2 regions of the Celerinatantimonas marina genome follow, and region 1 is predicted to be linked to the other one. Evidence: riboswitches for the same ligand, from Rfam matches in the RefSeq annotation. Region 1 holds a riboswitch; the other holds the start of a gene.
The links. A riboswitch is a leader RNA that binds a small molecule or an ion and turns the genes downstream of it on or off. The one in region 1 is predicted to bind thiamine pyrophosphate.
Positions count from the first base shown of each region.

Region 1 (15,344 bases):
CGCCAATAATCGCTATTTTCAGACCTTGTTTCATACGTTTTCCTTGTTATGGATAATCTCATCTGATTAAATAACAGCGAGTAACGCTCGACAAACCAAATATTTCCGCCTATGAATTAGATGAACTAATGTATGGATCCGACTCTTCACCATCAACAGTTATTGGCTAACATGCATACTTTTTGCTTGGCCGCGAATAGTTTGAGTTTTACCAAGGCGGCCGAAGCGCTGTGTATTACCCAAGGCGCAGTCAGTCAGCGCATTAAATGCTTAGAGGAGCAACTGGGATTTTCGTTGTTTGTGCGCATGACTCGAAAACTAGCGCTCACCGTGGAAGGACAGCGATTACTGGATGTATTAACGCCTTCATTTAATCGTATTTTTTCTGAGATCGACGATATCAAATTCAATGAGTTAAGCGGCGAATTATATATTGGCGTGGCGCCGACCTTCGCCAAGATCTGGTTGCTCCCCAAACTGACGGATTTCCATGAACAATATCCGAATCTGAATATGAAAATTCGTATGAAAGGCAGCCCACTAAACTTCCAGCAAGAACCGGTTGATATTGCCATTTATTACAGTGATGGTCGCCATCCCAATTTTGTGCATCAGCGATTATTTGATGAAGCACTCACGCCGGTATGCAGCCCAGATTATTTCCGAAAGCTGTTTGGCAGCGACACCTTGCCCAAGCACTGGGAATCACAATTTCGTGAGGCTACATTTATCCATAACACCGAATCATTAGAATTTATCCGTCCGGATGAAGAGTGGAATGAATGGCTCGATCGCCAAAGTAATCCAGCCCTTAAATCTGTGGATGTGTTAGCCAAGCACTACATTATTAATCACTGTGATATGACGATTGATGCCGCCGAAGCAGGAATGGGCATGAGCATGGCCCGCACGTTATTGGTGAGAGATCGACTGCGTCAGGGGGCTTTAGTAGCCCCATTTGAGCGAGTTAAAGCCAAATTGGGATACGATCTGATTTTTCCGATGAGTTATGCCAGTCGGCCTAAGATTCAGGCATTTATCCAATGGCTGAATACACAGATTACACTGGAATCTGTGTCACAGGATAAGACTCAACCCCCGACTTAAAGCTCAAAACAGGCGCTCAAACGCCTGTTTCAGAGCGGATGGCTCATACACCTTCTTCTTCCCCAATCGGTTCATTGCTAGTAGATAACCCGCCCCATAAATTCGTATCATTAAATCCAATATACAGCGGCTTTTCCTGCCGAAGCGTGTCTAAGATGGATCCCAACTGACTGCCGCTAAAACGAAGATACAAATATCCGGCACTGGTTTTTGAGCTAGCAGGGATCGAGGCGCCTTCCTGATAAAAATAGAGACTCCCCTTAAATGCATTATCATAGTAGCAATTAATAACCGCTGTTTGTTGATAACCATTGTCTTGGTTGTAATGATAAACACGATAATTATCTATTTCATAACTGGTAATCGCCATTAATTTATTCCTTCTATCCACTGAATGTCTCAGGCCTCATCATGTGGCCCACGGTTCTCGATCAACAACAATCTCAATAGGTCTTTATCCATCACTTCTCGCGCCCCACCTTCGAAGCATTACCCCCCGTCCACGGGGATCAATTAGAAGCGATGCTGCTACGCGTTATCATTTTTATCATTATTTGCATTTAAGTTACTTTTTTAAAAAAGGTATCAAAACGGAACCCTAAATAACCGCTTTAAGATCCACAACTCTTATGAGTTATAGGATAGGATCACACTTTTTACAAAGTTATTTATCAATAAATGAGGGCCGTTTATGGACACTTAAAAATCCCTACACTTGATGTTTATCACTCCAAAAGTCATGCGGTTATTGCATCTTCGGCCACCTCTTTGAGCGCTCGTTATTTTTTCCATTTCGAGTGTCGTTTTCAGATTCAGCTCACAAAATAACAACAAATTTGCATCATACAGTTGCGAAATATCATTCCCAGGGATAGTTTTCATATCGAAGTTACCGGTAACAGTTACGGGTAACAATTATCGGTCATCGAAATCAAACCGATAGGTTGTCATGTATATAACTCTATAAAACAAAACGAAAAATAACACCGGAGTATCCAATGGATCTGATTGAACATCGAAATATAAAAACAACATTACTCGCTGCCGCCCTACTCTTCCCGGCCGCAAGTAGTCTGGCGGCCCCAACAACCACTTCATCAACAGTTCCTTTACATGTCGAACGATTCGTTCCGGGAACCGAACAAATTATTCCGGAACAAGCATCACTAAAAATTCTGGCCCAAGGCTATCACTGGGTCGAGGGCCCGGTTTGGTATCAAAACCAATTGCTGTTCTCCGATATCCCAGACAATACTATCTATAGTTGGACTCCAGATTCTGGTGTGCATGTTTTTGCTAAAAAAACGGGATATCAGGGATCGGCACCTTTTGCGGGCATCGAACCGGGGTCAAACGGCATGGCCGTCGATCCTGAAGGGCGGTTAACGATCGCCGGACACGCCCGTCGCATGGTCTTCCGCCTTAATGGTTCACACTACAGTGATGGGATCACAACGCTCGCTATGCGTTATCAAGGAAAATTGCTCAATAGTCCGAACGATCTCATATATAAAAATGATGGCTCGTTGTACTTTACGGATCCCCCATACGGGCTGGAAACCCAGAGCGATAAAGATCCGAAAAAACAGTTGAAGGTTGACGGTGTTTACCGAATCATCGCAGCTAGCCAGTATGCCGGCGGCTCAGCGAAAAAACCGGTTCTGCAACAGCTGGTGACCGATTTACCTCGGCCCAATGGCATCGCTTTTTCTGCCGATGAAAAATACCTTTATGTCAGCAATTCCGAACCCCAAAAAATCTGGATGCGCTATCCGGTAAAAGCTGATGGTTCATTAGGCAAAGGTCAGGTGTTCTATGATGCCAGCCATGATCCTCAGCGTGGAAATCCCGATGGAATGGCCGTCGATCAAGACAATCATCTGTTCAGTGCTGGACCAGGTGGCGTCTGGGTCTTTTCACCTGAAGGCCAGCATCTGGCAACCCTGTCGATCCCGGAAAAAGTTGGCAATGTCACCTTTGGTGGTCAAGACCGGCAAACGCTATTTATCACGGCAACCGATAAAGTCTATGCCATCCACCTAAATGTGGCTGGATTGCATTAAGCTGCGATCCGATTCTTCATACGATTTTGCCCTAAACCTAAATGAAGCCTGATTCAACATCAGGCTTTATCTCATTTATTCGGCCATCACACGTTCACACAGACGGGCCCTTCGGCGCGCACCAAACTCCGACAGAACGATCCCAAGGCTCACACATCCCAATGCGACCCAATACACTGAGCTGAATCCAGCCCGCTCATCTGCAAACACCGCTAACGCCATCGCAGTACTAAACAACGGCAATAAATTCATCACTAATGCCGCCCGATTTCCCCCTAATGCAATCACGCCTTCCATATAGAACAACTTTGAAATAATTGCGATAAAGATCCCAACATAAACAATAATGGCAAGTGCTCGAGTGATTTGCAGCGAAGATGGATGCTCCGGCTCTAACCAGTGCCATTGCGAGCCACGCAACGAATCAAACAACCAAAATGGGGTGGCGACCAATAATGCCGCCAGACACATCGCCCACATCTGGCTACTCCAGTGTACTGATGATGGAGCCCGACGCAGCGCCAGCGAATATGCAGCATAGATCACAGCTGAGATCAGGATTAAACTATCCGCCGGCGTCGGCCGCCAACTCAGCAACGCTCCCAAAGCCCCATCGGTAAGTAACCACAACACCCCAAACAAAGAACAGCCAATACCGACACCTTGTAAATAATGCACTCGCTGGCGCATCAACAACACACTCAGCACGAGTGTCATCACGGGGATCAGGCTGTGAATAATCGCAACATTAACCGCCCGCGCACCATAGGCAAATGCACTATAGAGCAACAGATTAAAGACACAAAAGGCGCTTCCCCCCCAGATCAAAAACCACCATTTATGAGCCAGTAGTTGTGACCCGTCGGCCCGGATCCGACGCCAGAACATCAGTCCCAACACGACAGTCGCGACCAACCAACGATAAAAAGTCAATTGATAAGAACTCAACAGGCCAACCGACAGCTTGCCGATCACATTACTACTGGACCAAATGACCGGTGCCATCAGCAACATAAAATAAGGGTGAGGAAGTCCAGAACGTCGATTTACAAAGTGGTGCATGTTTTTTCCTTAAGTTACAGGAAGCCACATCCCCACAAAAAATGCGTGATAGGTGAGATGACTTCCCTACGATGGCATGATCCATATCAGGTGATGCGGGTATTTTCTCAGCCTTACGGCACCCCGAGTCGACATTGATTGTACACAGCCCGATGGCCAGTGGCTAGGGGCTGTTAAGCTTTCATGGTTGAATTTTGTTCAAATAAAACGCATTTTGAATAAGATGCGATCGAGGATGATTGATGAATGAAGCAAACCGGGCCTTAGTTCAGGATGGATTTAAACACACTGAATATCCTTTTCGAAAAACCCGAAACGGTCATCCGTACCGCTTCGGGACATCATGAACAAACAGCACCAACCCGCCACTAATGCGCAATCATGGCCAATACAATTCCCACCACAATGGCAACCGGGATCAGGATTATTAACCACTGCAACAGCGCCCGCAAAAGTGGCAAAATTGCAGCTCCAATAGCAGCACCGATCCCCATTCCCAAAAAGAAACCCTCTGGATTTCGGCCTCTATCCGAACCGATAAATCCCAGCCCAACCCCACAAATCAACGCCAGAATCACATAAACTTTCACCGGGATCTTATCGAATACCCGGTCTACCACATCCGGGGTCGCCGGTGTCGAGTCCTGATCGCGTTTCCGATGGCTCGGATCATCCAACTCATAACCTAGTTGCTTGGCTTTATAACGAACATGATAGCTTTCATGCTCCCCTAGCCAAATGCCCAATTTTACTTCGTCATCTTCCCGTTCTTGCTGTGATTTAGGACCCCACATACGTTCCCTCACTCGGCCATTATCCATCCTATATTGACTATATAATGAACGATTAAGTCCCGCAAATGAGATTTGTCAGGCCCCCACCGATTTAAACTATCGCGCCTATTGATCTCCCTTTTATTTTTTGACTCGGATATTTAATCTGATTTTTATAAAGAGTGGTGCGATATTAATTCAACAAAAAATACAGACGCCCAGCCTTCAAATTTATGGCGACAATATTCATTCTATTTTCAATAAGTAATCCGTTCATTTATCCAAATAATCATCAAGGAGTCGTTCGACAACCCCACCCTAACCCTCCCCTTAAAAAGGGGAGGGAATTACAAGAGAAGTACTTTTATCCAAGGGAAAATCTCTAACGCCGCCCTTTTTATTAAGGGAGAGGTCGGGAGGGGGTTAATTGATGCGATCCCCCCATCCTATCAATGCACCGCATTCCAAATCACCTGTAACACCATATCCAACTCATCCATGATTTGTTGATTGGTAAACCGTAAGATTTTTAATCCCAAGGAATCCATAAAATCATCACGCAGCTGATCATAATGCTGTGCATTTTTCACATAGTGACTATCACCATCTAGTTCTATCACCAACGCAAGCTTCGGACAGTAAAAATCAACGATGTAATTTCCAATACCATGCTGACGTCGAAATTTCACACCCAACTGTTGACCGCGAATTCGATGCCATAATCGCTGTTCTGGTTCAGGCATATGGCCCCGTAATTCCTGTCGTCGTTTTTTATTAGCTTTGGAGTTAAAAATATCGTTCATATGAATCATGCGATTACATGGAATAATGAGGTATTACCTCTCTATGGCTCCGCAGTTGTCAATAGATGGAACATCTATAATTGATATTTTTATTATTAAATTGATCGAAGTGACTGAAAAACCAACCCCACCCTAGCCCTCCCCTTCAAAAGGGAGGGGACAATGATTTTCTCCCCTTGATAAAAAGGAATTCGATAATTTCCATCCCCCCTGAGAAGAGGAACTCGGTCATTTCCATCCCCTTGATAAGGGGAATTCAGTAATTTCCATCCTTGAGAAAGGGGAACTCGGTAATTTCCTCCCCCTTGATAAGGGGGAGGTCAGGTGGGGGTTATACGTGATCCACTAAACTTATTCCGATTCTGAAGCATACCCCATCATCTGTAAAAATTGTTGAGCCTGAGCAATAGCTTCCCGGCGATGACTAATCCCCAATTTTTGATACAAATTACGAATATGCGTCTTAATCGTTGTCGCGGCCACATCCAGTTCGGTTGCGATCTGCTCATTGCTAAACCCAGAATAAATCAACCCGAGGACTTGCCATTCGCGGGTCGTCAACGGGCTCACTCGAACCAGCTCCGGTACATCCGGACGCTGTAATAATTGCTCCACAAACTGCTCATCAAAATGGGCGACTTTATGCTTATCGTGCTGATCGATCTGCCTCAATACCGAATGAGCCCGTTGAGTTTCCAGCTCACCTAATACATCCAATTGCAGCAATTGCCGTAACTGCTGCGCCAAAATTTCACCTTCGATGACAAAATGGCTGATAAATCCAGTCCGAGAGGCCAGTCGCAAAGCTTCAATCAATGCTTTTTGTGCGAGAACCGGCTGATCGCTGTGCCAATACAAACTATTCAGGATCAGATAGTTCCGATTTAAATCGCTCACCAACCCCAACTGCTCAGCATTCTTGTTCAACATCGTCAGCGTTTTTTCCGCCTCCTGATACTGGCCGACGATAATTTGTGCTCTGGCGATATTACGCCACTGTCCCTGCAGAAAATGATTTTCAGCCCCATCTGGTTGCATCGTGGTGGCCAGCCATTGTAATGCAGCATTACGATCGCCCGTCATCTGCCAATAAATCACCCGCGGTTTATCGACATTGATGATCCAGTCGATATGATTGTAACCGCCGCTGAGCAAATTCTCACAACGGCTCAGATGTACCCGGGCATTATCCAGATTCCCGCGGACTAAATCACACTTAGCTAACATGGCCAGACACTGCAACTGCTGGCGAGCCGGATAATGTGCGATAACATCCAACCCCTTGCGAGCGGCTTGTTCCGACTCATCCAGCCGACCCCAGGACCAGAGTAACTGCGAGCGCAATCGCAATAAAAATTCATGCATCGGAAGCTGTTGCAGATGCTCCGTTTCAACCAGCTGAAACGCGCGTACCTGCACTTCGTAAGCCGCCTGCAACAGCCCCTGTGCAATTAAAATTTCACTCTGTTGCAGCAATGACCACAACGCATAATGAAACACGCCATGTTCAATCGCCATCAGCTCACACTGCTGCATCACTTTGAGCCCCTGCTCCAACTGTGCCCGGCAGTGCAGCACTTCACCGATCACTGAAGTTGCGACAATGCGCGCATAGAAATTATGGGCAGGCAATTCATCAAGCGAATGCCGGGCATAACTCTCCGCCGCTTCTAACTGCCCGTTATTGATAGCCACTTGAGCCCGTAGCGCCTGAAACTCGGCATTTAATTCTCGATTGATCTCAATATGGTGCTCTTGTAGCAATGTTTCGGCATCGACCAATAACAATTCGGCTTCACTGATCCGGTGCTGACTCTGAGCCAGCCAAGCTCGTAGCAACAAGAGTTTGGGATACGCCACCAATTGTTCGCTGCTAAACGACGCTAAACATTTATTCAATAGCGCCAATTCACTGTGATTAAACAGCGTCCAGCCATAATCGCTTAAAATCGTAATCAATAAATCGCTGTTATCGCTAGACAGTGCATGTTGAATCGCTTCATTGGGATACCCCAGATCCAACCAGCCCTGTGCCGCGGCCTGATGGATTGCCGGCAACTGTTCCGCCATTTCCAAGGCGCAGCGCTGGCGCAAAAAGCTGGCAAATAACGGGTGAAAACAGAACCACTGCCCGGCATCATCTAACCGCTGAACAAACAGACCCTGACGCTCAATCTCTTCGAGCCACTGCTGACTGTTCGGATACCCGGTCACCGCTTCGATCAACTGATGACACATGGAACGCAGTAGCCCGCAGCGCAACAAAAATTCCCGAGTCTGCGGCTGAGTACGATTGATCACCTCTTCTACCAGATATTCATTCAGATGCGAGGCACTAATCCCTGCTAATCCCTGCCCACTTAAAGGGGGATGCGCATCGATCCCGGAGGAAATGACCAACAACTGAAAGGCGGTAACCCAGCCGGCCACTTCATCGCAGAGCTTATCACTCTGCTCTTTAGCGACCGGAGTCGGCAACCGACATTCAAAAAACTGCTGTGCTTCATCGTGGGTAAAAGCCAGTTGCTGACTATCGATTTCAAGTAATCGTTCTCGGATCCGTAACCGGGCAATGCCCAAGGTTGGGATCATTCGAGATAAAATCACCAATGTGACATTATCCGGCTGATTACGAATAAAAAAGCGCATTGCATCATGGATCTCGTTGCTGGTGATCTGATGATAATCATCCAACACCAGATACAGATGTTCCGGCCACTGCGACAGTTCGACCAACAACTGACTCACCAACGCCGTTAAATTAGCGTACTGACGTTTATTCGCCATCACCGAACTACGCTGGCAGAATTGATCCGTTGCCTGCTGTACCGATTCAACCAGATACGCAGCAAAGCGTTCGCTAAAATTATCCTGTTCATCCAAGGATAACCACCCCACATGCGGCAACTGCTCCGCCCATTGGGTCACCATAGTCGTTTTCCCATAACCGGCCGGGCTGGTCAGCAATACCAGATGGTAATTTTTAGCGTCGCCGAGTTTATCGAGTAACCGTTGCCGGATGACTACATTTTTAAGTTGTCTTGGACGACTGAGTTTAGCAGGCAATAACATATTATTTATCTAGTCTATTTAAGCTGATGAATCACTATTAGTTTATTATGGATCTTAAAACTGGTGTTGAATCAGTGCTGTTTGTAACAATTTAATGGCCTTTTTTCACAAAAATATCTTGGTTTAGCGGGCTGTTTCACAGTTCTGTCTACGCCCTTTTTATCCTCCTTTAAAAATTTTAAACCCGGAGGATGTGCCTCAACGACAAAGCCACCACCATAACCCTGAACATCTGTTTAATTCGAACACGAAGGGCAGCGAATCCCTGCTGACGTCTAAGGCCACCACCGCAAAGCGGTGAGCGATCCGGCGCAGCCCATACCAACTATCGCTTCCCGGCGTGAGCAACCAACAACAACCATTTGGTGGAAATAACGGTTATGGGACAACCTTTAAATAGTGAAGCATTTCGTCAGTCATTAAGCGGTCATCTCAAGCGACTGGGCGCTACACTCGCTCCGGAAACATCAACGCTGTGGCAGGCAGTCTGTATGGCGGTGCAGGATCAACTCAGTGACTTTGCTCAAGCAGCTGATTCAGAAAGGCGCCATGTGAATTATCTGTCGATGGAGTTTCTACTCGGTCGGCTCACTTTAAACAACTTACAAAATCTGGGCTGGGATCAGTCGATTGCCGATATCATGGCCGAATACGATGTCCAACTCACCGACCTGCTAGAATCCGAAGCGGATCCAGCACTCGGCAATGGCGGTTTAGGACGACTAGCAGCCTGTTTCTTAGATTCAATGGCCACTTTAGCGCAACCGGCGACCGGTTATGGGCTGAACTACCAGTATGGACTCTTTCGCCAGTCATTTGAAAACGGTCAACAAGTTGAATCACCCGATGACTGGGACCGGGAACACTATCCTTGGTTTCATACTCCGGACAGCCGGCCAGTCACCGTTGGATTCGGCGGCCAACTGCAACAACAGGATGAACGCTGGATCTGGACTCCGGAACTCACATTGATCGGCCGGGCCCGAGATATAGCGATCATTGGTTATCGCAATGATTATCAGCAACCCTTGCGACTCTGGCATGCCGAACACGCCCATCCATTTAACTTAGATGCATTTAATCAGGGCCATTTTCTAGAAGCGGAACAACAAGGGATCACCGCTGCGAGTCTGACCCATGTGCTCTATCCAAATGATAATCACCGTGCCGGGAAAAAACTGCGGCTGATGCAACAGTATTTCCAGTGTACCTGTGCCATCACCGATATTCTTGACCGGCACCAGCGACAGGGACGCTCACTAGCCGACCTCCCCCGTTTTGAAGTGATCCAACTGAACGATACCCATCCGGCCATTGCCATCGTCGAATTACTACGTCAGTTGATCGACATCTATGATCTGAGCTGGGAACAAAGCTGGGGGATCACTCAACAAACCTTTGCCTACACCAACCACACCTTGATGCCTGAAGCTCTGGAATGTTGGGACAACCGACTCTTCAAACAGTTATTACCTCGCCACTACCAGTTGATCCAGCGTATTGATCAGGCGTTTGAAAGCAAACTCAGACAACAGCCCCAACCGCTCCCACTCCCACGGATCCGCAAGCTACTCATTTGCGGTCAGGGCAAAGTACGGATGGCCAATCTCTCGGTAATAGGCAGTTATGCGGTGAACGGCGTCGCCAAACTTCACTCACGACTGCTAACCGAAGTACTGTTTGCCGATTACGCCCGGATCTGGCCCAACAAGTTCACCAATGTGACCAACGGTATCACGCCCCGTCGCTGGATCCAGCAGTGTAATCCTCGGTTGTCGACGCTGATCAACGATACCATCGGCGATGGTTGGCAACGAGATCTCCCTCAGTTGCAACAACTGGAAGATCATCTGGATGATCCCCAGTTTGTCAGTGCTTATCAGGCCGCAAAACAGGCCAATAAAGCGGATCTGGCACAACTAATCACGCAGCAAACCGGGATCGAAATCAACCCACAAGCCATTTTTGATGTGCAGATCAAACGGCTCCATGAATACAAACGTCAGCACCTGAAACTGCTGCATATTCTGGCACTGTATCAACAACTCAAAGCCCATCCGGATCCAAACTTTCAGCCTCATCTGTTCCTGTTTGCCGCCAAAGCTGCACCGGGATATGCGCTGGCAAAAAATATTATCTACGCCATCAATCAGGTCGCTGATACGATCAACCGGGACCCGGCCGTCAATCAGCAACTGCAAGTGATTTTTTTACCAGATTACCGGGTTTCACTGGCCGAACGGATCATCCCGGCAGCGGACCTTTCCGAGCAGATCTCCACCGCAGGTAAAGAAGCATCCGGTACTGGTAATATGAAACTGGCGCTCAACGGTGCACTAACCATCGGGACGCTAGATGGGGCCAATATCGAAATTTTAGATCAAGTTGGAGATGAGCATATTTTCATCTTCGGTCATTCCGTTGAATCGGTCCAACAGCTCCAGCAGCACTACAATCCACAACAACAGTTGCAGCAACAACCGCAGTTGCAACAGCTCCTCACCTTGCTTAGCGATGGAACGTTTAGTCATGGCGATACTCAAGCGTTCGCTCCCTTAGTCGAAAGTCTGACACTAGGCGGCGACCCATATCTGGTCTTAGCCGATTTTGCGAGCTATCTGGAAGCCCAAGAACGTGCGCTGCGCCACTATCAGCAGCCGCAGTTATGGACGCGATCCGCTATGATTAATACAGCCCGCTGCGGTATTTTCAGTGCAGATCGCTCTATCTCGGATTACCAGCAACGGATCTGGCTGTCCGATGATCATCAACCCGAGGTATAACCATGAACGCGAATCTGGAAATGCCTGCTGCGAACCACTCTGACGCCGTGTACTCCCGCTATATCGATGCCCGGGGAGACGAAGTCGTGGTCGCACCAGCGATTGTCCAAAATTTAAGTGCCTTGCTCGCACCTGCGGTAGATGATGCCGGGCTGCCCAGCGTACAGGTGCTGCATCAGGGGGAAGCATTCCCCCTACACTGGCCTAACGAGGTCACGGTCTTCTGGCAGTTACATCAGGAAGACGGGGATTCAATCCAGGGGCAATGGGCCCCAACATCTCCTTCTTGGACGCTGCCCGAAACCACCCCCCCCGGCTATCATCAGCTGCAACTGAGTGACGGGACGAAGACGCAGACGATCACCCTCATTGTCACGCCACGCCGCTGCTATCAGAATCCACTGCTGGCTTGGCACCGCCTGTGGGGCAGCTGTATTCAGCTCTATACCTTACGCTCTGCACACAACTGGGGGATCGGTGACTTTGCCGATCTGGAAGATTGGATCGAACGTACTGCCGCTCAAGGAGCAGCCTTCGTCGGGCTTAACCCCATTCATGCGCTCTATCCAGCCATGCCAGAACAGGCCAGCCCTTACAGCCCATCCTCACGACGCTGGCTAAATATCATTTATATATCAGTCCCGGTTTTAGATGACTTTCAACAGAGCCATTGGGCGCAGCGCTGGTTTCATGCTCCAATCACACAGCAACGGCTGCAACAATTGCGCGCTGCCGACTGGGTCGATTATTCACAGGTGATGCAACTCAAGCTGATTGGATTACATCTGGCTTTTCGCCAATTTTGCCGTCGTCCGCACACTTGCACCGATCAACAGCAATTTGATCGCTTCATCGCGCAGGGAGGCCGATCATTATGGCTACAAGCCACATTTGATGCTTTGCACCGAACTCTGAATAAAACCGGCGCGCCGACTCCAGGCTGGTCCCAATGGCCAGAATCGTATCAGCACCCGGATCACCCGGCGGTGAAGGATTTTCAACATCGTCATCACCGGTTGATACGCTTTTATTGCTGGCTACAATGGCTGGCTCAGACCCAGTTCGACCGTTGTTCTCGGCTGACACAAAGCTGTCAAATGCCCCTTGGACTCTACCGTGATGTTGCTGTTGGCGTGACCGATCATGGGTCGCAAACCTGGTCCGAACGCCAGCATTTTGCGCTGAATGCCTATGTTGGTGCTCCGCCGGACATCCTTGGGCCTCTAGGCCAGAATTGGATGTTACCGCCGATCGATCCAGAAAAACTAAAGCAAGCCCATTATCAGCCTTTTATCGAAATGTTACGGGCCAATATGCAAGGTTGTGGCGCATTGCGTCTAGATCATGTGATGGGATTACTGCGGCTATGGTGGATCCCGAAACAAGCGGGAGCCCGCAATGGCGCCTATGTCCGCTATCCCATTGATGCCCTGCTATCGATTCTGGCGTTGGAAAGCCACCGCCATCACTGCATGGTGATCGGTGAAGATCTGGGAACTGTCCCTCAGGAAATCGTCGATAAACTAAAACGCTATGGGGTATTATCGTATAAAGTGCTCTATTTTGAAAAAGATAAGCAACATCGATTTCATGCGCCGGAAGATTATCCACATCAATCGATTGCCACGATCACCACACACGACTTACCGACACTCAGTGGCTTCTTTCAACATCTGGATCTGCAACGGGGTGAACAGCTGGGGCTCTACCCAAACCCGGTGGTACTCGCTGGGCTCCATGAGGAACGCCGTCAAGATTGTCGAGAGTTAGTGCAGGCCATTGCCCAAACCCAAACATTTGATGCCGATGATGCATCCCAGTTTAACCGGGCTGCACATCTGTTTTTAAGTGAGTCACAAAGCGCACTGCTGGGGCTACAACCTGAAGACTGGCTGGAAATGACCCAACCCGTCAATATTCCCGGCACCGAAACGGAGTATCCCAACTGGCGCCGAAAACTCACTCTGGAGACAACCCAAATCTTTAATCTGCCTCGAGTTCAAGAGCTACTGGCCGCCCTACGCCAAGATCGCTCACTTAAGCCCTAGCCTAAGGATACTAAACATAAAAGCCCCCAATCACCAATGGGGGCTCTGATATTGAATGAAAACGAGTGAAACGGGAAAAGCATTCCTTCATCTAGCCATAAGCATAAGCCAACAACAGCGGTATTCTTAAATCACCATGATTCAATTCAGTTTATTATCCCAGAAGGATTTATAAGAATAATACGCCGACAATCTTACATATGAACTTAAATTGAATACAGACAGAGCCATAGTGAAATAGGAAATAGACTTTTATATTTCTATTCTTCCTATTGGGGCTGATTCAATATAACGAGATTCAAGGTAGTTTAAAAATAATAAGGCTCACATGCATTTATTCGTTGTGAGCCTCTTTAGGCGAAATCGTTAAGCTTTATTTAAATGCCGCATCAAATTTAGATTTATCGATATATTTGGTGTAGTTAGAAAATGATTTTCGAACATCAGGATTCGTCATCAACTCTTGCATGGCCAGCCGCCCCAGAGTTCCAAATGCCACTCTAAAAGAAGCGGCACCATCGGATTTAATCGCAGCTTTCGCTTCCTCTTTACAATTTTCAGTGACTAATTTGGTCGCTAATACCGCCAGTTTTTTATCAATCTGATCACGCTCTGTATCTGTTACTTTAGAGTATGGTTTAATTTCCGGATGGGAAGACATCGCGACAAAAACCCACAACGCCAGATCTTTACGGTCTTTACCCGTCGTATTATCGGCGACACAACGTGTCAACGCCGAAGTCGCAGGACTAGCCGTTGCAGCAGACGAAACAGCCATCATCGAGCCGAGGATGACCGCGGCTAAACCCGAAGCAAGTTTCTTCATGTAGTACTCTCCTAATTATTTATAAATTGATGCATCATGCAAAAATGCTTAATAAAAGCATTAAATAAGGGTTATTTAACCTGTTATTCTTCCAGAAGTAAACCAAACCCAGCAAGCCATTAAATTACTTTAGAACTTTTGTGATTTTCTTCTAAATCATGATCAAAACCTACGCTATCTATTTAGCGATTATGTTACACATGTATTGATTTTTTGCGCTAAAAACCATGGATAACTAACACATTCCAATATTTATTTTGTAAATGCTAGTTTTAATCCCAATAAAACAAATAGTCCCCCCGCGATTTTTTCAACCACTCCCCGATACAATTCATAATAAGATTTGATACTCTGACCAGAAAATAACGTCGCAACCAATACATACCAACTAAGCGAAATCGCACACATCAGCACGACACTCACCAATCCAACTGACCATGAATGGTGTATCGGAATCGCAGCGGCAAATAAACTAGTGATAAAGATAGCAGTTTTAGGATTCAGTAAATTCGTGAGCAACCCTTTTAAAAAACAGCCAGGCAATGATATTTGCGCAACTTGTGGCACTGATATCGCCTGTTTTTTCTGCGAGAAGAACAGCTTTATTCCGAGGTAACACAAATACAAGCCCCCCAAAATTTTTAAAGCCTCATAAAGCACCGACACCCATTGAAAGACGAACGTCACCCCCGCATACCCCAACGATGCCCAAATACAGGTTCCAGTTACAATTCCCAAGACCGTACAGATCGATGCTTTATACGAACCGGCCATCGCCATTTGAATCGTCATCAAAAAATTTAATCC
Region 1 is NZ_JBFNXK010000023.1:13,143-28,486, forward strand. It holds gene ABUE20_RS18285 (6-phospho-beta-glucosidase) at 1-34, opposite strand, end outside; gene ABUE20_RS18290 (LysR substrate-binding domain-containing protein) at 133-1,107, shown strand; gene ABUE20_RS18295 (hypothetical protein) at 1,151-1,477, opposite strand; gene ABUE20_RS18300 (SMP-30/gluconolactonase/LRE family protein) at 2,106-3,170, shown strand; gene ABUE20_RS18305 (DMT family transporter) at 3,246-4,232, opposite strand; TPP riboswitch at 4,279-4,368, opposite strand; gene ABUE20_RS18310 (hypothetical protein) at 4,601-5,026, opposite strand; gene ABUE20_RS18315 (endonuclease domain-containing protein) at 5,455-5,808, opposite strand; gene malT (HTH-type transcriptional regulator MalT) at 6,160-8,880, opposite strand; gene glgP (glycogen/starch/alpha-glucan family phosphorylase) at 9,261-11,663, shown strand; gene malQ (4-alpha-glucanotransferase) at 11,666-13,711, shown strand; gene ABUE20_RS18335 (hypothetical protein) at 14,085-14,537, opposite strand; gene ABUE20_RS18340 (LysE family translocator) at 14,790-15,329, opposite strand.

Region 2 (15,344 bases), on a different contig from region 1:
CTTGGCGAATAGAACGGATCTCCGCCTCTCGGTTTTCATCCGAAAGCCAACAATGGATAATCAATTGGGGCGTATCATGATGGCAGATTAATTCGATGCGGGGCAAAATAAACCGAAGCGGGCCAAAGCCGGGCCATTGAGAGGTTTGGGGATCAAATGACAACCCCCCATAAAATCGGCTTTGAGGAAATTGTTGTTTTAACTGTTCCAACTGTTCCAGCGTTCCGGCTTGGCGAAAAATGCCTATATAGCAGTGTCTGACTCCGGCCCGGTTTTTCCAGAATCCCTGAATGGGATGGGATTGGGAGGCCAGCCAAGCCAGTTCATCAACAATTGAGCAGGAAAGCTTAATTTGCTGATAGTTTCGTTTATTAGGACTGGATAAAGCATGAAGCGCTTGATCAAGTTGTTTTTGATCAATCATTAATGAACTACTGATCCCATAAGCCGGCAATTAATGGTTCAATGTAACTGTTTTTGGCAAGGCTGAACAGAAGGATATGGATCCGTTTTGACCAGAAACAAAGGTGGATGTTTTTACGACAGGGTAGGATGACAAATGGTTATATCAGCATGGATAGAAGCAATGCGATTGCGGACATTACCGGTTGCGACCGCATCGATATTGTTGGGTAGTGCTTTGGCTGTGTATCATCATAGCTTCCGTAGTTCGGTGTTCGTTCTATCATTAGTGACGGCGTTATTGCTGCAGATTTTATCTAATTTTGCTAACGATTATGGGGATGCAGTAAAAGGTACGGATGATGAAACGCGTGTCGGTCCGCGACGAGCCGTGCAATCGGGAGTGATTTCGTTATCTGCTATGAAACGGGCGGTGTTGGTGTGTGCCGGTTTGGCCGTTTTATCTGGTATCGCGCTGTTGGCGGTAAGTCTGGGTCATCATTGGAAGGCTTGGCTTTGTTTTATCGGTTTGGGAATTATGGCCATTATTGCGGCGATTACCTATACGATGGGACGACTTCCCTATGGATATCGAGGGTTTGGCGATGTCAGCGTCTTCTTATTCTTTGGACTGTTAGGTGTTGCGGGGAGTTACTATCTGCATACCGGGTCATTGGAGCCGGCGATATGGCTGCCTGCAATTGCGAGTGGATTACTTTCCGCTGCTGTTTTGAACATCAATAATATTCGAGATTTAGAGCCGGATCGAGCCGCAGGCAAACATACACTGGCGGTTCGTTTGGGCGGGAAAAGTGCTCGGATTTATCATCAGATCTTAATCTTTGGGGCATTTTTTGCTTTTATTGGCTTTTTAACCCTGAGCCATAGTCGGGCGGGCTATCTGGTCTTACTGGCGGCAATACCTCTTTTGAAATCGGCTGTGACGGTCTATCGCAGTCAGGATCCTAAAATTCTGGATGGATTACTCAAAACCACAGCGAAATTATCACTCTTGGCGAATGTAAGCTTATCCGTGGGTTTATTGATCAGTATGTATGTCAGCTCAGGGATTTAACCGTAAAAGCGTCATCGTTCCTCGTTGAAAAGTGATTCATGTCCTGCTGCGGATATGAATCACGGATTTGACAACTTAAAAGAGGAGGGCTAGTCGGCAACTATCTCTTCACCATGTCGAAGTCGTTCACGAAGTGATTGAACTTTGGCATCCATGATTTCGAGTTTGTGGAGTTGTTCGCGTTCAATATCGCTGGTGGTGCGACACTCGGCGATTCCTCCATTGCGAATGACTAATCGTTGCTCAGCCATCAGTGCCAGTAGTGGATCATGCGTTGCAATCAAGACTATTTTTTCATTGCGAATTAAAAGCTGTAGCGCTTTTTTACGATCAATGCCGGCATTTTCGACTTCATCGATTAAAACGACTGGTGATGCACTTAAAAAAGCAGTGTCTGCGATCATTAGCGCTCGGGATTGTCCGCCGGATAATCCGGTGATCGGGGTGTTGGCAGCGAAGGGTTCTCCGGCTAGTTGGTTGGCCTGATCCAGAATTGTCTGAACGATCTGTGGATTATCCTGATGCCGACTCTGTGCATGCAGTTGGATAAAATCGGCCACGGAGGTATCCATCACAAAATTCATATTTTGTGAAAGCTGGGCAACCAATTTATGCTCCAGTGAAAATCGGTGTTCCGGATCAGGGAGTTTGTCATCGATGAGAATCGTTCGTCCGGTTGGGGTATCTTTTTGTGCCAGCCATTCGATGTCAGCCAGAAGTCGGCTTTTCCCTGAGCCCGTGGGGCCGACAATACTAGTAATGGAACCTGGGCGCAGGGTTAGCGTGATGGGCTCGGCTTCACCACTTTTGTTATGGCCTGGCAATAGGGTGAGTGACTGAATGGAATAGACGGTCGGCTGCAACACTCCTTGTTGTTCCTGTAATAGGGTTAAAAAGTGTTCCAGTAATTGTTCCCGTGCATATCCGAGTTCTTCCAATTCGTTTTCATCCAAGTGTTGGATATATTCATTCAGTGTTTGTCGGGCCAAATAATTGGGGAGTTGCAGTCGGGTAAATTCCTCGGCTGCGACCGGAAAGTGACTGAATAATGTGATGAGGGGGGTATGTTCCCACGAAGGCGTTTGTTGATTCATGAGCTAGCCTTAATCTTTTTGATGTTGCCGAGCTGGAATTCATCGCCAATACGGGTTTCGCCCAGACAATAGGAGCATAGCGCGGCTGGCATGGCGAATCGTAACTTCCCTCCAGTCACCGTGACCGTTTCATCAGCTTGCGCTAATAGCCGAGCCAGTTCAAATGCTCCCTGACCGGTGATCCCATTCACTTGTAGAATCCGGGCCTTACTATTAGCCCGGCGAACCTGATAGGCGAACACTTCGCGTTCGGCCTGAGATACAATATCCCCTTTGGTAATCACTACGATATCCGCCAGTCGTAGCATCGGACCGATTTTCTTTGGTGTTTTTAAGCCCATCAGATTGTCGATGACGCATACGGCTAAAACGCCTCGGATGTGAGGGGAACAACGGTTACATAATCCAGCACTTTCCGTAAACAGGGTGGTGAATTTTTGCTCAATTCCCCACTGTAAACAATCTTCAATGTTGCTTACAAAGTAATGATCGGGACAAAGATTGCCTGATAATCCGACTTTGACGGGGACATCGAGAGCTTGGTAGCGCTGATCATCTTCTGTTGACAAGCAATCGAATTTGACAACGCCCATCTGCTGGGTTTGACGCATTTCGGTAATGACATGCGTGAGTACGGAAGTTTTCCCCGAAGATGGAGGGCCTGAGACTGTAATAAGTTTCATAATTATACCGTCATGAGTCCGGGCGCGAGCGCGTCGATAAAGGTCGTGTTTAAGTGTTCAGATTGTTTGGCGTGATCGGTCTGAAGCAGGATATCCCAGTCCGGGAAGAGATAGGGTTTGGACCAGTCCATCAACTCGGGTTTGATAAAACCGCCAAGGCTAAACACGGGTGTCATGTCCGGTCCTTTCAGAAAATCGATAATAGGTTGTAACTGTTTGAGTTTGTCTCGTTTGGCAAACAGCGTCATCGGGGTGAGTAGTGGACCATCTTTCAGTTCAATAATGGCGGCTCGTTTTCGGGATGGGAGTTGATTGATGATGGCATTGGGCAGAATGTTATAGGCCACCCGTTCTTTATCGTTGGAGTCAACGGCTTTGATGAGTTTCGAAAAATGTCGGACTCCTCCGATGTTTTGAGCCAGTTGGCAAATTCGTTCATCCCCATAGCGTTGGTGTAGGATTTGTAGCAGTGTCATACCTCCGACTTCACCGTGACAGCCGTGAATAGCAATTTGTCCTTGATAGATTGGATCGAGTAAATCTTCCCAAGTCTGGGGATAGGGGGGGGCGGTTTTCACGCTGAGATCACATAATAATGACCAGTTCCCAAAGGCAAAAAAACCAAGATTGTATTGCGTTGCCGCCTCTTTAAAACGAGAGGGAAACTGACTTACATCATCATTGATCCCCTGAAGCAGACCGGTATCCACAAATCGAGAACGAAACGGTTGCGAAAGTGCGGTTCGCATACTGGTACTGAGCCACAAGTCCGGTAACATTTCTGCATCAGAAACTTCTCGAAGGATCCCCTCTAGACCATGTGGGATCCCATCCATGATGGATGGGCAGTAGATCGGCATGTCGTGGCTGGCATTATAATCGTTGATAAACGTTTCAAGGACCATTTTAAATTTAACTTTGATGGGACAGGGAACAGACATCACGATATTCAGCGCTCCGGGCTGAAAAATCGGAGTTCCCATTTCGGTTTCTGGAATAGCGGTCGCAGTATCGGTCATAGCTATGCCTCTCTGAGCTGACGCAAAGTGAAAAAGAAGTCAATCTGATCCCTTGAGCAAGTTGTATACCAGAGTAATGAGTTTTTTGTAATTTAAATAAATTTCAATAAAAACAATTAATTATTGTGTACTAATCTCGAACTGAAATAATCCTCACATCGTGAATTGTTCGGTTGATTGTGGGGTTCCCGACAAAGTCAGGCATGGGGCACTTTGATGGGCCCTTGTGTTTTAGTCTTAAAAATTTATACTGATCGGCAACTTGTCGGAGTGCCGAAAGGCTGAGATTGTGACGCTCGTTCATTGAGCCCATAAGATCCGTATCACCTGATCAGGATAATGCCTGCGAAGGGAACAAGTGAGAAAACAGCGGTGATAAACGATGATCCATGACTTGGATTTTGAAATTTTCCGATGCTGATTCCCCCCTGTTGATACTCCCGACAAGCCTCCATATTTATGATTTGAGGCGATGTCATGCAAAAAACACCATCCAAAAATAGCACAGGATCGTTGATCCACGAACTCAAGGCTCAGACGTATCCCAATTCTGAAAAAGTTTATCTGCCCGGTTCCAGGCCCGATATTCAGGTGGCGATGCGAAAAGTTACGTTAACACCAACCCAGTTAGGCAGCGCCAAATCTCCGCGTTGGCAGCCCAATGAGCCGGTTTATCTGTATGATAATTCAGGTAGTTACAGTGATTTAAATGCGACGATTGATATTCGTCAGGGGCTTCACAAGATCCGGCAGTCATGGATCGAACAGCGTGATGATACTCAACAACTCACTCAGTTTAGCTCGGATTATGCCAAGGAGCGTTTATCTCGCGATGACGATTTTGAACTTCGGTTTCCGACTCAGCCGCTACCGCGGCGGGCGAAAGCCGGGCAAATTGTAACTCAGCTTCATTATGCCCGGGCTGGGATCATTACCCCGGAAATGGAATATATTGCCATCCGAGAGAATGGGGCTCGTGCGCAGCTGCGTGATGAAGTATTGGATCACCAACATGCTGGAGAATCTTTCGGCGCGGCGATTCCGGCTCAAATTAGTGCGGAATTCGTGCGATCCGAAGTTGCCCGGGGACGCGCGATTATCCCGGCCAATATCAATCATCCGGAAGCTGAACCGATGATTATCGGTCGAAATTTTTTGGTGAAGGTGAATGCCAATATCGGCAATTCAGCGATGAGTTCATCGATGGAAGAAGAAATCGAAAAATTGGTTTGGGCGACTCGCTGGGGTGCGGATACGGTAATGGATCTGTCAACCGGGCGCAATATTCATGAGATGCGGGAGTGGATCATTCGCAACTCTCCGGTTCCGATTGGAACCGTGCCGATTTATCAGGCGCTGGAAAAGGTCAATGGTATTGCTGAGCGCCTGAATTGGGAGATGTTTCGGGATACGCTCATTGAGCAGGCTGAACAAGGGGTGGATTACTTTACCATCCATGCCGGGCTTCGATTGCATCATGTGCCACTGACCGCCAATCGTCTGACCGGGATTGTGTCCCGGGGCGGCTCGATTATGGCGAAATGGTGTTTGGCCCATCATCAGGAAAGCTTTCTGTACACCCATTTTGCAGAAATCTGCGAGATCTGTCAGCAGTATGATGTGAGCCTGAGTCTTGGGGATGGGCTGCGTCCGGGCTCGATTGCCGATGCCAACGATGCGGCGCAGTTTGCTGAGCTGGAAACTTTGGGGGAACTCACCCAGATCGCCTGGCAGCATGAGGTGCAGGTCATCATTGAAGGACCGGGGCATATTCCGATGCAACGGATCCGGGAAAATATGGATCGGCAGTTAGCGCTATGTGATGAAGCCCCTTTTTATACCTTAGGGCCGTTAGTGACGGATATCTCGCCGGGGTATGATCACTTTTCATCGGGAATTGGTGCGGCGATGATCGGTTGGTATGGCTGTGCCATGTTGTGTTATGTCACGCCGAAGGAGCATCTTGGCTTACCAAATAAAGAGGATGTTAAACAAGGCTTGATCACCTATAAAATTGCTGCGCATGCCGCCGATCTGGCTAAAGGACATCCCGGGGCTCAGGTGCGGGATAACGCGATGAGTAAGGCTCGTTTTGAGTTTCGTTGGGAAGATCAGTTCAATCTGGCTCTGGATCCGGATACCGCCCGGGCTTATCACGATGCAACACTTCCTCAGCAATCAGCCAAAGTGGCGCATTTTTGTTCGATGTGTGGGCCTAAATTCTGTTCGATGAAAATCTCCCAAGAGGTTCGAGATTATGCTCAAGCGCGGGCTCAAGGCGATGCTATTGAGGTTCGGGTTGAAGAGGGGCTTTCTCAGATGGCGGAAAAATTTAAAGCCGGAGGTGATGAACTTTATCATAGCGTAGCAGGAGCTGATACTGATGAAAGACTCTGAAAATCAATCTCCCACTTGGATTATTGCCGCACAAGATAGCAGTGGGGGGGCTGGTATTGTGGCCGATCTGTTGACGATGCATGATCTGGACGTGACTCCTTCGGTCGTCATTACCGCGTTGACGGCTCAAAATAGCCAGCGATTGTTGGGGGTTGAAGCGTGCTCGAACGATTTTCTGGCATTGCAGTTGGAAGCGCTGGCACCGTTACCTCCTCGGGCGATTAAAATCGGTATGATCGCCAATGCTGAACAAGTGCGGCTGCTCACTCGCTTTTTAGCGTCATTTCGTCAGCATTATCCTTTGGTTAAAATCGTGATTGATCCGGTATTAGTTACCAGTAGTGGCTATACGTTGGCAGAAATAGAACGGTTGGATGAGTTTAAGCTGTTATTTGCACAGGCCGATTTAGTGACTCCCAATGCGAGTGAGCTAGCAACCTTAACAGGCCGGGAATTAAATTCTCCGGCGACCGTGCGTCAGGCAGCCATGGCGTTGGTTCAGGAATGTGGTTGTGCGGTATTAGCCAAAGGCGGACATAGTCCTCTGGAGAGTGCTCTGTGCTGCGATTTGATCTGCACGCCAACTTCTGTCAGGGCGATAAGCTGCGAGCGAATTGATACGGCGCATAGCCACGGGACCGGTTGCAGTTTATCCTCCGCTATTGCGGCTATGTTGGCGCGGGGGGAATCGTTGGTGGACGCCATTACCTTGGGCAAGGCTTATGTGACGGCGGGTTTACGTCAGGCCCGCGCTCAGCAGTCGCTGCCCGGAGCCGTGGCCCATGTGGGATGGCCGGTAGCGCGAGATGATTATCCTCGAGTTGAATCGGGACAAAGTCTTGTTGGTGCGGCTTTGGGACTGACGCATTACTGGCCTGAAGCCTCGACCGTTCCATTGGCTCGTTGCCGACAACCGCTAGGATTATATCCGGTCGTGGATAGTGTGGATTGGATTGAACGATTGCTGAAAGCCGGAGTTAAAACGATCCAGCTGCGAATTAAAGACCCACAAGATCCCCAATTGTCGGTACAGATTGCACGTAGTGTGGCATTAAGCCAACAGTATCAGGCGCAGCTGTTTATCAATGATTATTGGCAGTTGGCGATTCAGTATGGTGCCTATGGGGTTCATCTGGGTCAGAATGATATTGAAGCTGGTCGAGTCGATATTGAAGCCATTGCTCAGGCGGGGCTGCGATTGGGGATTAGTACCCATGGTTACTATGAGCTGATGCGAGCATTGCAACTGTCTCCTAGCTATGTTGCGATGGGACATGTCTTTGCGACCCAGACCAAAGCGATGGCGACCCAACCTTTAGGATTATCTCGGTTAGCCCGCTATTGTGCGCTGGTGGGCTCTGGTTGTCCTATTGTGGCGATTGGGGGGATTAATCGGAGCAATGCGGAGTCGGTGTTGGAGGCTGGGGCTGATAGTTTGGCGATTGTCAGTGCGATTACGGCCAGTGATCACCCAGAGCAAGTTGTTAGAGAATTGATGCAAATAATAGGAGAATAATCGATGGCCGATAATCAACTGAGTGATGCGGAACTCAAACGCTACAGTCGCCACTTACTGCTGGGTAAAGTGGGCGAGGCGGGGCAATTGCGTTTGCGTCAGGCTTCGGTGTTGATTGTCGGCATGGGAGGACTGGGATCTCCGGTAAGCTTGTACTTGGCCGCGGCCGGGATCGGTCGGCTGGTGATCGCTGATGATGATGTGGTGAGTGAATCTAATTTACAGCGACAGATTATTTATGGCGAATCCCAGCTGGGTGAACCTAAAGTGATGGCGGCTAAGGCTCGGCTGCATGATTTGAACTCATGGGTTCAGGTTAGGCCGGTGCAAAGGCGATTGAGCCAACAGGTCCTGGAAATGGAAGTGATGCAAGCGGATGTCGTTTTGGACTGTAGTGATAATATCGATACCCGCTACGCGGTAAGCGATGCTTGTTTAAAGGCTCGAGTACCTTTAGTGAGTGGGGCTGCTGTCGGACTAGATGGGCAGTTGATGGTGTTTGATTATCGTCAGGAAGATAGTGCTTGTTATCGCTGTTTGTTCCCTCAGGCTTCGGATGCGGTATTAAATTGTTCCACGGCGGGCGTTTTAGGGCCGATGGTTGGGCTGATTGGCTGCTCGCAAGCGTTAGAAGCCATTAAGTTGATTGTTGGGATCCCAAGTGACCAAGTCGGCCGTTTTAGTAGCTTTGATGGTATCAGCGGGGAGTGGTTTCATTTGCAAATGCATCGCTTGGCTACTTGTTCGTGTTGTAGTGAAACTTCACGTTGATGGCGTTTGTCTAGCTGATAGGGTTTTATTGGCGCAGTTTGCCATTAATCAGCGTATTTGAATTTGACCTTCGGATGATTTCTCCCACCCGACTAAACATAGAAAGATTGCCTAACAGTATAATCATTTATACGATTAGGCAATAATGATAGCGCATCGTATATTTATATTCGACTTGCTGACGTTACAATATCAACACTTCGTAACGAGCATCTTTTACGTGCAGTCGTCAATCTAAAAAATGCTGGTTCCCCGTGTTTGGGCGCAGTGTCGGACACGGGGCAAACGATTCAACTTGGTCCATTGGTCGATACATCGGCGAACGAGATCCTATTATTCTATACGCCTTATCGTCCGAGTATGGAAACGATGAGGAAACTCTTAATTTAGAGTGTTATCCCTAAACGGAATATTGGCCTAGCTGGCTATGAGCAACCCGCATGATGGGGAGCGCGGATACATCTATATTGAGAGTATCACGTCCAAGAAGGAAGTTTATTATGCAACTTGATTTCTCATACTATAACCCGACTACGATTCATTTCGGCAAAGACTCCTTGTCAAAACTGTCGGATGAACTGAAAAATTACGGTGAAACCGTGATGTTGGTTTACGGTCGCAACGCCATTAAGAAAAATGGCCTGTATGATCAAGTGACCACTATTTTGAAAGAAGCCGGTAAAAAAGTAGTTGAACTCTCAGGAGTAATGCCTAATCCAACTTATGACAAACTGATGGAAGGTTCGAAACTGGTTCGTGATCATCACGTGAGCCTGATCCTAGCGGTGGGCGGTGGTTCGGTGATCGATTGTGCGAAAGGGATCTCTGTTTCGGCTTATTGTAAAGATGATCCCTTTCAGAAATATTGGGTGGAGTTTCAGGATGTCGATAATGAAGTTGTTCCAGTGGCTTCGATCTTGACGATGGTGGGAACCGGTTCTGAAATGAACGGTGGTTCGGTGATTACTCACGAAGCGAGCAAAAATAAAGCCGGGCGTATTTTTCCACCATTTGTGAATCCTAAATTCTCGATCTTGAATCCGGAATATACCTTCTCTGTGTCGGAATATCAGATGGTTAGTGGGGTCTTCGATACGATGTCACACCTGATGGAACAGTATTTTTCAGATGAAGGGGCGAACACGACCGATTATGTGATTGAAAGCTTGCTGAAATCATCGATTGATAATTTGCGGGTTGCACTAAAAAATCCTCAGGATTACGAAGCGCGTAGTAACCTGATGTGGAATGCGACACTCGCCCTGAACACCATGACCGGGCTGTCTAAATCTCAGGATTGGCAGGTGCATATGATCGAACATCAACTGGGCGCCTATACCGATTGTTCTCATGGAATGGGGTTGGCGGCGATCTCAATGCCTTACTATCGGCATATTTATAGCGGTGGTGTGGATAAATTTGTTCGTTTCGCAACGCAGGTTTGGGGCATTTCAGCGGAAGGCAAAACCAAAGATGTGATCGCGCTGGAAGGTATCGATGCCCTGGAAGCATTTGCTAAAGAGTGTGGCATCGTTACTTCGTTGCGGGAACTGGGCGCGACTCGTGAGATGTTACCTAAAATTGCAGCATCGACCCTCATTTTGGGCAATAGCTATCAAACGGTGACGCAAGAAGATATCGAGCAGATCCTGGAAGCTTGCTTCTAAGCTTGTGTGAATACGGATGACTGCGGCGACCTTCGGGTCGCCGTTTTTGTCTAACGTAGCAAATTCGCCGGGGAATATTGGTCGGTTAATGGCGGAACGTCTGTTTTCCAGTCAGCCTTGGTTGAGAGGTAATGTGGAAAACGTTTAATCGATACACCATAAGTTGCCAGTGGTTTTTCCAGTGTTTCGGCTCGGGCCTTTAAGGCCTTTTGATCCAATAAGGGCTGCTTACTCGCGATAATGATTCGATTGCCCGATTGCGAGGGGATTTTAAAGTTGTAGAAAGTGCCGAAAACTTGTCGATAAGTGACTGACTCGTAAGCATAGAGTTTACTGGTCGAGAAGGTATTGGCGACGACGATCCCATCGGGACTCATTAATTGTCGGGTCTCTTCTAAAAACTCTTTCGTCATTAAATGTTCAGGAATGTAATCACCATTGAAAGCATCCAGAAGAATGAAATCGTAATGGTTTCCGGCAAGGCCTGCTCGTTTGATAAAAACACGGGCGTCAGCGACGTGCACGGTCATTTTATCGCTTTCGGTAAAATGAAAATAGTCATGAGCCACTTTGACGACCGCTGGATCCAGTTCGACGATATCTATGCTGGCCTTTGGATACAACTGATGAAGTACGGTGGGAAGTGAGCCGCCTCCCAGGCCGACAATCAGGATCCGTCGTGGCTGAGGATCCAGCAATAATCCCGCTAAACTCATTCGGGTATAGTGAAAGACCAGTCGAGGATCGTCTGCATCAAGATACTGACAGGTTTGGATGTGGTCACCGCGTACGGCATTAAATTGTAGGCAACGTAGGCCATGTTGTTCGGTTACGGTCAGATCCCGATACAGGGAACGCTCATGATGAATGACCTTGCTTTGGGCGTTGCTACTGAGGATTGAGGCAAAAATAGCCAGCATCGTGGTTTTTAGGAACAGTTTAGGCTTCATAATTTTCCCTGAATAATTTGTGCCGCATGGGGAAGGTATAGGCTATGACCCCAGCCAAGCATAAGATCCCAATAAGAGTGAATAGAATGGTATTGATATCAAACCATAACACCAGATAAAACGAGGTCGCCAGCGTGCCCAGAGCACTGCCGAGGGTTGAAATGAAGTAGAGTTTTCCCGCTGTTTTCCCACTGGATTCGGAATCGGTGACCAGCAGGCGCACGGAATAGGGGGCAATCATTCCCAGAATCAGCGTGGGTAGGAAAAATAGCAGCAATGCCGCGAGCAGCGAACCATAGCGAGGATCATGAATATATAAGAATACCTGATTCATGATGGGGTCCCCCAAAAGCACCAACGGGAGCAGTGTGAGGGCCCCGGCCAGATAACAGAAACTAAATTTACGCAGGGATGGATGATGCATGGACCAGTGTCCTCCAAGTAGATAACCGGCCGATAGCGCGATCATAAAAATGGTGATGATGCTGCCCCAAACATAGACGCTGCTACCAAAATAGGGGGCCAAGAGTCGGCCACCCAGAAGCTCCACCGCCATAATGCTAAAGCCACTGACAAAAGTCAGTGTAAATACAAATGGATTCATAATGGGTCCACACGATACAAAATTAAATAATCAGGATTACGGGATGGTTTGGCAAGCCCTGATGTTGATAAATTTATTTCTAGATGTGCAATAGAGTCACTGAAACTTGCGAACACTTGAGTTTCTCTTTTATAGTGGAAAATTACGCGATTGCAGGAGGAACGAGTTCAACTATTCCTGATTTTAGCCGGCAATCGCACCTGATGAGATTAACCAAGGACAGTCGGATGACCAGTAGTGAACGTGTTCAATCATTTCTTGCCCAACATGCTCCTGATTTAGCGGTTTCTGAGTTGAGCCAATCCACGGCGACCGTTGCTGAAGCGGCGAATGCTTTTGGCGTGACCCCCGGACAAATTGCCAAGACGTTATCATTGAAAGTCGGGGAGGCGGTGATCCTGTTGGTTATGGCCGGGGATAGTCGATTGCATAATAGTAAATTTAAACAGCGTTTTGGCGTTAAACCCCGAATGCTTAAAGCTGAAGAGGTTGAACCGTTGACCGGCTTCGTTCCGGGGGGCGTCTGTCCCTTTGCGGCTAAATCCGGGGTGCAGGTATTTTGCGACCAGAGTCTGCAAGCTCATTTTGAAATTCTACCGGCCGGGGGCAGTCGTAATTCGGGAGTTCGGATTACGCCGCAGCGGTTAGCTGACATTTGTCAGGCTCAATGGGTGGATGTTGGGCAAATACCGGAATTGGCATAACAAACCTTCGCATCTTGTGGAATGACAATGTCCATGGCTATTGGGCGCCGCGCTAAACGGTTCTATTCTTTTGAAATAAATCGAAACTGTGGCTCAATAAAAGCTCAGCGAGTGCATCGCTGAGCTATCGAGATCAATGATTCGCTGGGAGCTTGAGAATTTTCCGTAATTTTTCAGGGGTGGTATTGGCCCGAAAGCCTTTATGTTTATGTTCAAAACTGCGACCCGCTTGTAAATCACCGACAATCACTGGGACACAGCCTGCCGCTTTGACTAATTCGGCCGCAATTTGCATGGCTTGTGGATCATTACTGGCGAGAGGAACTCCAGCCGGTGGGCGTTTGCCTTCGGAAGAGGCGGCAATGACCGTGGCATCAACGGCACTGAAAGCCCGGACGAGTCGAACGCCTTTAAAATATCGCTGATTCACGACGCCATCGCCATCTTTGAGGGCCTCTTTGACAATGGCATAGCGGCCGGACCACCAGGAGTTGGTGGCATCCAGCATAATTTTTCCTTTCAGCTGGGTGGCATAATCATGAGACACTTGCGGGATGGCTTTATAAGGTACGGCCAGCAAGACAATTTGCCCAAATGACGCGGCTTGTTCAGGTGTTCCAATGAGGGCGTTTGGCCCTAGTTTTTGCGTCAGCGCGTGTAGTTCGTCCGGATGCCGGGTTGAAAACATCACTTTATAGCCAGCTCGTACCCAAGCAGAACCGACAGAGCTGCCAAGGCTTCCGGCACCGATCACGGCTAACTGTATTTTGCCGGAGGCCACCTGCGCGGCTATATCATGGTCGTTTTGGGCAGCCACTGCATTCTGTGTGATGAGCCATGTCAGTAATAATGAGACTCCAGCGAGCCATTTAAATAAATGTTTCACGTCCATTCCTTAAACCTGAATAAATGCTTTTTTTATCCTAACATAGCGACTTAAGTTCATCGCGGTGTGATTATATGAAATTTTTAGTAACGGCTATGTAGTTGATGCATAATTAAAAATTGATTGTTTGAATGGCTGTGGATCGTATATAGAGGTCGCTTGGATGCGATAGCCTCGAGCGGTCGCATCTGTAGAACAAGGTCATTATAGTAAGATATATATTGATAAAAAAGGTGAGAGGTTCTCATGGCAATTGAAAAACTGTTTGGTTGGCATCGTTTTGAGGTACTTAAGCAAAAACAGCGACATCCTGATGGGGTGGAACGTGATGTGACTTGGTTAAAGCACCCAGGGGCGGTGGTGATTGTGCCGATCGATGCGCAAGGCGATCTGGTTTTAGAACGGCAATATCGAGCAGCCGTATCGCAGTGGTTGCTTGAATTTCCGGCGGGAACGATGGAAGAGGGTGAAGATCCACTGCTGTGTGCTCAACGGGAATTAGCGGAAGAGGTGGGGTTAAAAGCCCAGCAGTGGCAATTTTTGGGGACATTGCTTCCTGCTCCGGGATTCTGCAATGAGGTGCAACATGTCTTTGTCGCGCGTGAACTGTCGTCAGTTCCGAAACATCAGGATGAAGATGAAATTATCGAGATGTTATCTCTTCACCCTGAAACCATGAAGCAGCAGATTATCAGTGGCGAGATCAATGATACTAAAACGATCACGGCATTTTATCAGGCACAATTAAGAGATTTGATTTAACGCGTTATGCTGAGCATGATCGTTGCATCGGGAATTCCGCGTTTCCTTTTCTGTGCACAAACAAGGATGGTCTCCTTTTATGTATATTGTTCTGTTGGTATTGCCGTTATTTTGCCTTGCCTTAGTGGGATGGTGGCTTACCAAAAGTGGCTGGTTGTTAGCCCCGGGCTGGCAGCAGGGCGTGACGCAGCTTACGGCTAAAATTTTGCTCCCTTGTGTTTTATTCACGGGGATATACAGTCACGGACTTCCCAAGACGCATGCCTGGGGGTTGTTGTTATCTTTTTATATTCCGTTGGGGGCGTTGTTTTGGGGGAGTTTTTTCTTTTTACGTCAGAACTCGGCTCGTGCCGAATTAAGTTTCGCCGGCTCGTTTTCAAATCTGGTATACATCGGTATTCCTGTTGTGGTGCATATTTTTGGTGAAAGCGCCCTGCAATATTCGTTTCCGATTATTGCATTTCATAGTCTGGTACTTTTTTCGATGTATTTTTTGACCGATTCCTGGGGGCAGGGGGAGCACCAAGATATTGCCGATGCGTTATTAAAAACGCTGAAAAACCCGATCGTTGCGAGTTTGATTGCGGGATTGGTGTTGAACTTACTGCAGATCCCTCTGCCACAGGTGGTGACCGATACGCTGTCAATGGGAGCGAGAGCGGCGTTACCTTGTGCATTACTGGTTCTCGGGTCGTCACTCGCGGGGATCTCTTTACGCAAGGCGAAACGACAGGTGCTGGTGATTGTGGGATGTAAACTGATTGTTTTACCGTTGATGGTGATGTTGGTGAGCCATTATCTGTTTCATCTGCCG
Region 2 is NZ_JBFNXK010000008.1:168,368-183,711, reverse strand. It holds gene ABUE20_RS11110 (isochorismate synthase) at 1-424, opposite strand, end outside; gene ABUE20_RS11105 (1,4-dihydroxy-2-naphthoate polyprenyltransferase) at 560-1,477, shown strand; gene ABUE20_RS11100 (ATP-binding cassette domain-containing protein) at 1,567-2,571, opposite strand; gene ABUE20_RS11095 (GTP-binding protein) at 2,568-3,254, opposite strand; gene ABUE20_RS11090 (ABC transporter substrate-binding protein) at 3,257-4,273, opposite strand; TPP riboswitch at 4,530-4,644, shown strand; gene thiC (phosphomethylpyrimidine synthase ThiC) at 4,751-6,670, shown strand; gene thiE (thiamine phosphate synthase) at 6,657-8,186, shown strand; gene ABUE20_RS11075 (HesA/MoeB/ThiF family protein) at 8,190-8,957, shown strand; gene ABUE20_RS11070 (iron-containing alcohol dehydrogenase) at 9,458-10,624, shown strand; gene ABUE20_RS11065 (spermidine synthase) at 10,675-11,574, opposite strand; gene ABUE20_RS11060 (fused MFS/spermidine synthase) at 11,564-12,178, opposite strand; gene ABUE20_RS11055 (YbaK/EbsC family protein) at 12,406-12,882, shown strand; gene ABUE20_RS11050 (NADPH-dependent F420 reductase) at 13,016-13,768, opposite strand; gene ABUE20_RS11045 (NUDIX hydrolase) at 14,015-14,530, shown strand; gene ABUE20_RS11040 (AEC family transporter) at 14,610-15,344, shown strand, end outside.
Region 2: linked by a shared signal. The riboswitch ahead of thiC (phosphomethylpyrimidine synthase ThiC) and the one ahead of ABUE20_RS18305 (DMT family transporter) in region 1 are both predicted to bind thiamine pyrophosphate.